2 regions of the Alteromonas sp. AO-Serp genome follow, and region 1 is predicted to be linked to the other one. Evidence: predicted binding sites of a transcription regulator. Region 1 holds the regulator's gene; the other holds the start of a gene.
The links. Region 1 encodes FNR, which switches genes on or off when oxygen is low (the NO sensors DNR and NnrR bind a similar motif). Its sites were predicted from a motif close to TTGATCTAGATCAA; they were not measured.

Region 1 (3,417 bases):
AAGATACGCAAGAAACTCTCGATATATTAGCTGCAAGCCATACGCTCGCCGTTTTAAGTGGTGATACACAGCAAAACGTTAATGCGCTTACCGCACCATTGCCAATTTCGACCGCTAAAGGTGGCCTAACACCTGAGCAAAAGTACGAAGCCGTTCAAGCTATGCAGCAATCTGGCGCGAAAGTGATGATGATGGGGGATGGTATTAACGACGCTCCAGTTCTTGCCAGCGCTGATGTGGCGATTGCAGTGGGTAATGCCACAGACGTGGCTAAAACTGCCGCCGACGTGATACTGCTTGGCGATCAGTTGCTTTCTGTACCAGAGCTTATTCGAACTGCGCATCAAGTGAAGCAAAAAATAAGGCAAAATATCGGCTGGTCGGTAGGTTACAACGTTTTGATCTTACCTTTCGCCGTATCAGGCCTACTTTCACCCTGGATGGCTGTTGTTGGTATGTCGTTAAGCAGTATCATTGTGGTCACAAACTCAACGCGACTTTTGAGCAAATAGCATGAGTATTATTTACGTATTAATTCCAATCGCCATCATCATTGTTGCCGTCGCTATCGTGATATTCTTTTGGGCGGTGAAAACCAATCAATTTGAAGATTTAGATCGCCAAGGGTATAGCATACTGTTTGACGATGATCTTCCGCCAGAAGAAAAAAAGCTAGCTGAGCAACGCAAGCAACTTCAAGACAGTAAAGTAGACAAAAGCCAAGCGCCACATGGAAGGGATTAACTACTTCTCTGCCTTTCTTATCGGCTTAGCCGGCGGAGTTCACTGTGTGGGAATGTGCGGTGGAATTGTCGCTGCGTTAAGGATGGTATCGCCTAAAGGCGCTTCAGCACTACCCTATACCCTTGCCTATAACATGGGACGTATAGTGAGCTACACCATCGCCGGAGCAATAACCGGGGCACTTGGAAAAATTGCAGCAGATTATATACCTCTTGCCAACTATGCCCTTTCCCTACTTAGCGGAATCATGTTGCTTCTACTGGCGTGTTATTTGGGTAAGTGGTGGACTGGCTTAACAGTGCTGGAAAATGCGGGTAAAGGCCTATTTTCCAAAGTCCAGCCGCTTTCAAAACGCTTTTTGCCCTTTAAGACCCCTTTAAGTGCGTTGCCTTATGGTTTTATTTGGGGTTGGCTTCCTTGCGGTTTGGTGTATTCCACACTTACCTGGTCTCTCGCGGCGGGTAACGCACTAGAAGGCGCTGCTATTATGTTCTTCTTCGGTTTGGGTACATTACCCACCTTGCTCGCTGCAAGCGCTGGTAGCCAATATATTGTTCGAGGTTTTCAACATAATCATTTTAGACAAATTATTGCAGTAATAATGGCAATATATGCAGCTTATCTTATTCATGGCGCAATCGTTTAAAAATGGGTGTATTATTGTCGGGTATTCTTTTAGAGAGCGTGCATTATGAGCAAAGGAAGCCAATTTTCTATTCACTGTCAAAACTGTAGTTTCAGTCACCTGTGTTTACCGGTGGCGTTAAACAAAACAGAAATCGAGTCTCTTGACGATATTATTGAACGCAAGAAGCCGCTTCATAAAGGTGACACGCTGATTCAAACTGGTGATAAATTCCGTTCTCTATTTGCAGTGAGAACTGGTTCATTCAAATCATTTGTGACTAATACCGAAGGTGAAGAACAGATTACTGGTTTCCACTTTCCTGGTGACATTATCGGTTTCGATGCATTAAGAGAGAACAAACACCAAAGCTATACCTCTGCGTTAGAAACTGCCATGGTGTGTGAGCTTCCCTACGAGACCCTCGACGAAATGTCTGTGCAATTTCCAAAGCTGCGCCACCAGATCATGAGCTTCATGAGCGCTGAAATAAAACAAGATCACGACATGATCATGCTTTTAAACAAGCGAACCGCAGAAGAGCGTTTATTGTATTTTATATCACATCTATCTCAGCGCTTTGAAGAGCGTGGCTTTTCCCATAGAGAATTCCACTTAACCATGACGCGCAACGAAATTGGAAACTATTTAGGATTAACGATTGAAACGATTAGTCGTCTGTTAAGCCGTTTTCAAAAAGACAACATCATAAAAGTAGACGGCAAGCTTATTACTATTTTGGATTTCGATAGACTAAACACCAAACTAGCGGCGCTTAACGGCCCAAGCGTTGTCTGCGGTTAGTCTTTTTTAAGTGTTAAATAAGGCGCGCACTAAGCGCGCTTTTTTGTGACCTTTGGTAGCCACCTATCTACCCTTTCAGCGCCACGCTGGTTGCTCCATGTTCAATTCGTTAAGTTCACTCATGGTCGCCTCGTAAAATTCTTGATCTAAAACAACTTACGTTTTTCCCAATGTCGTTTATAGTTAGTATTAGAAAGCTTCGATTTCGACAGCCGCTACTAAGTTTCGTAGTTAGGGGGACGTTATGATTGAGTGTAAACGAATTCTGGCCGTGGTAGATGCCGAGCGCGATAACCAACCTGCACTAAGCCGAGCTTATGAACTCGCTTCAAAAACAGGCGCTTCAGTTACCGCCATGATGGTGGTATACGACTTATCTTATGATATGACGACCATGCTTAGCCCGGATGAGCGCGAGTCAATGCGCGATGCAGTTACAAAGGAGCATGCAAAATGGCTTGCCACCCACTTAAGAGAACAAGGATTCACTGAAACTGATATCGTTGTAGAATGGAATAATCGTGCGTATGAGTCGATTATTTACTACACCCTAAACAATCAGATAGATTTAGTGGTAAAGGCAACCAAAAAGCACGACGATCTTGCTTCTGTTATTTTCACCCCCACCGACTGGCATTTAATGCGTAAATGCCCTCGCCCAGTATTGCTCGTTAAAGAGCACGACTGGCCAGAAGGAGGAGAGATTATTGCTGCAGTAAACGTAGGCAGTGAAGACGATGAGCATGCCGCACTTAACGATAAGCTCACCCTCATTGCTAACGACTACGCCTCTTTATTGAAAGGTAGCGTAAATTTGGTCAACAGTTACCCTTCTACACCACTTAATATCGCCATAGAAGTACCTGAGTTCGACCCCGATACCTATCACGACGCGGTAAAAAATCATCATTTAAAGGAAATGCGTAGTCACGCATTAAAGTACGGTATTCCTGAGAACAAATGCGTAGTAAGAGAAGGCCTTCCGGAAAAAGTTATCCCGCAAGTGGCAAAAACACTGGATGCAGAGCTGGTTGTTATTGGTACCGTTGGCCGTGTGGGCATTTCAGCGGCCCTAATTGGTAACACTGCAGAACACGTGATCGACGAACTCAATTGCGATGTGCTTGCTATTAAGCCAGATGGATTTGTGTCGCCGTTGTCGGTGTAGTCTTTTCATCAGTACTACATAGCCCGTGTTTGCCGTTACTTAGCGGCCAACACGGTATGTCACCAACAAATTTAAC
Region 2 (3,417 bases), on a different contig from region 1:
CAGCTTTCGCTTTGGTTCTATTGGTGATGGTTAAAGAGGTGGCCCCTGCTTTTAATAACGGGGAAATTACGCCACGGGCTGCGCCGCCGGCACCAATAAGCAACACGCGCTTACCCTTAATTTCCACACCGCTGTTAAGCAGATCGTTTACCAGCCCTACACCATCAGTGTTGTATCCCCATATTTCTCCGCTGTCACCATTCATTAGCGTATTAACAGCTTGTGCATCTTTGGCTGCTTGGTCGTCTACCTTTGCCAAGTTGAATGCATCAAGCTTAAAAGGCATGGTGACGTTACAACCTACCGCGCCTTCCTGAGCTAAAAACGCGTTGGCGGCATCTACAAAACCGTCTACTGGCGCAAGTATCTTTTCATAAGAAATATTTTCTCCCACTTGTTCAGCAAACATTTGATGGATAGTTGGTGATAAACTCTGTGCAATAGGATTTCCGAATACAGCGAATTTTTTCATGGGAATACGAGACTTATTTAATATAAAGAAGAAAAGCGATAATCGTGCTTCGCAGAGTACACCATATGAACGTATAGGTGGAGAGGAGAAAGTACGGGAATTAGCAAATACGTTTTACGACATAATGGAAACCGATCCACTCGCCAATGAACTGCTAGCTATTCACCCCCAGCCATTAGACAGAATTCGCCACGTGTTCTTTCTCTATTTAAGTTTATGGCTTGGTGGTCCTGATGATTACCAGCAGCAGTATGGCCACCCGCGTCTGCGTGCACGCCACCTACCTTATACCGTAACACCAGAGTTAAAAGCGCAGTGGATGTATTGCATGCGAAAAGCCATGTTTAAAACGGTTGAAGATATCGCCTTAGCTCAACAGTTGATAGACGCACTTGATCAGCTCGCCAATCACATGGTGAATACGAAATAAAAAAGCGCGTTGAAAGGGTTAACCTTTTAACGCGCAACTCCCCTGTTACTGTCTACGCTCTTTATGGCGCATAAAGTAGTGCAATTGTGAAAGCCTAATAGTTAATAAGGCGTGGAACTAATAATTAGAATGTGTAACCCACCGATAAGGTATACACCCAAGGATCTATTTCAATATCACTTACCTTTCCAGCAGCATCACCCACTTTGAAGGTTGCTTCGGTATCTATATCAATGAATCGAACCGATGCATTAACATGCCATTTGGTATCAATTTGGTAATCCATTCCCACCTGTGCTGACAAGCCAAATGAATTATCAAGCGAAAGGTCGCTTAAGCCAGCTGTTTCATTCGCACCTGTAAACTCTTCATCAAATATAAAGGTATAGTTGATACCTGCACCAATGTACGGCTGAAACGCAGAGCTGGCATCATTAAAATAGTAGTTTGCGGTAAGCGTAGGTGGAAGGTGCGTGACTTCTCCAAGCTGGTTACCCGTCCCTAACGGGTCAGCAACAGAAAAATTCACATCGTGCTTAAAGGGCGTTGCGGCAAGCAGCTCAATATTAATATTGTCAGTAATAAAGTACGCTACGTTTAGACCTAGCTGAGTATCGTTATCGATATTAAGGGCAACGCCAAGATCAGTTCCACCCGCGACGATGTTAGAGGTAGATTCGTCAGGAGCAACGGTAGTAAGACCGCCACGAACAATCCAGTCGCCCTGCTGGTGAGCGCTAGCTAAAGGTGAGAGTGCAGCAAGAGTAAGGCAAAGTGCAGATGCAGATAAAAAGTGTTTGCGCATGATATGTCTCATTTGTGGTTAACTAAGATAGGGCTACTTTACGCCTGTAGTTATGAGAAACATTGATCCAGCGCAAGCTTGATAACTCACTGAAACACTGAAGATATTCGACCTTGATATAGATCAAAAAAAACGCCGCATTAACGTTAATGCGGCGTTTTTTAGTCATTAAAGGTGAAAGCTGCTATCGGCGGTCCGCTTAAGGATTTAAGCGCAGCCTTATTTAATAATTAATCACCAATCAGTAGGTTTTAACCAGTCTGTCAGCTTGGCTTCGGCGCTACCCGGTGCAGGTGTATAACAATACTCCCAGCGCGCTAGCGGCGGCATCGACATTAAGATAGATTCGGTGCGCCCGCCGGTTTGCAGTCCAAATAAAGTGCCTCGGTCGAATACAAGGTTAAACTCAACGTAGCGGCCCCGGCGATAAAGTTGGAAATCACGCTCTCTTTCGCCGAAATCGGTTTGCTTACGGCGCTCAACAATAGGAACGTAAGCATCGATGAAGCCATTACCAACAGCCTGCATAAATGCAAATGACTGTTCAAAGCCCCATTCATTCAGGTCGTCGAAGAATAAACCGCCCACTCCGCGGGTTTCATTGCGATGCTTTAAGTAAAAGTAGTCGTCGCACCACTTTTTATACTTAGGGTAGACGTCATTGCCAAACGGCTTACATAATTTTTTAGCGGTATCATGCCAGTGTACAACGTCATCTTTAAACGGATAGAATGGCGTTAAGTCGAAGCCACCGCCAAACCACCAGATAGGTGCTTCGCCCTCTTTTTCTGCAATGAAAAAGCGAACATTAGCGTGTGACGTGGGGATATACGGGTTATGTGGATGAATAACGAGTGATACACCCATAGCCTGAAAGTTTCTTCCTGCTAATTCAGGCCGATTAGCCGTTGCTGAAGCCGGCATTTGACTGCCAAACACATGAGAAAAGTTAACGCCGCCTTGTTCAATCACCGCACCATTTTTTAGTACTCGAGAACGGCCACCGCCACCTTCTTCTCGCTGCCAGCTGTCTTCAACAAACTGGCCCTTACCATCGGCAAGTTCAAGGGTTTGGCAAATGGTGTCTTGCAGCCCTAGTAAATAGCTTTTTACTTGTTCTATTACTTCAGGGGCATTTTTACCGTCCAGTAATTCTGCTGATGTCATGCTCTTATTACCTCTGCTGTGTCACCATCGCGAATGGTACTGGGTTTAGTTGCACCGCCTACTTCCCCTTCTACATAGAAAACGGAATCAGCGAATACGGCTTTTGCTTCTTCAGTGGTGGTGGCTGGCGGTTGGCCGGTCAGGTTAGCGCTTGTAGAAACTAACGGTTTACCTAACTTATTGCACAATTCCACTACTACAGGGTGATTAGTTACGCGCACCGCTATTTTACTATGCTTGCCGGTTAACCAAACTGGCGCAGATGACGACTTAGGCAATAGCCAAGTATTAGGGCCTGGCCAGCTCGAAAAAATATCGGTGCGTCTGTCAGGGCGAATGGCGTTATCGTTAACATAAGGCAGTAGCTGACTGTAGTTTGCAGCAATCAAGATCACGCCCTTTTCTACCGGTCGCTGTTTTATCTCTAACAGCGCATTTACAGCGGCTTCATTGTCGGGGTCACATCCGATGCCCATTACCGCTTCGGTTGGATAAACGATTAAACTGCCAGCTTGGAATGCGGCAACAACAGGGTCTACTTCA

Region 2: a site for FNR is predicted at 1,821-1,834, ahead of QVA83_RS11615 (OmpW family outer membrane protein). Genes of this name have one in related genera too.

Annotation. Positions count from the first base shown of each region.
Region 1 covers NZ_JAFLMX010000166.1:1,506-4,922, reverse strand. The annotation lists gene QVA83_RS11690 (heavy metal translocating P-type ATPase) at 1-512, shown strand, start outside; gene ccoS (cbb3-type cytochrome oxidase assembly protein CcoS) at 514-744, shown strand; gene QVA83_RS11680 (sulfite exporter TauE/SafE family protein) at 731-1,390, shown strand; gene fnr (fumarate/nitrate reduction transcriptional regulator Fnr) at 1,436-2,173, shown strand; gene uspE (universal stress protein UspE) at 2,418-3,341, shown strand.
Region 2 covers NZ_JAFLMX010000164.1:17,448-20,864, reverse strand. The annotation lists gene aroE (shikimate dehydrogenase) at 1-472, opposite strand, end outside; gene QVA83_RS11620 (group II truncated hemoglobin) at 471-902, shown strand; gene QVA83_RS11615 (OmpW family outer membrane protein) at 1,027-1,707, opposite strand; gene hemF (oxygen-dependent coproporphyrinogen oxidase) at 1,942-2,874, opposite strand; gene tsaC (L-threonylcarbamoyladenylate synthase type 1 TsaC) at 2,871-3,417, opposite strand, start outside.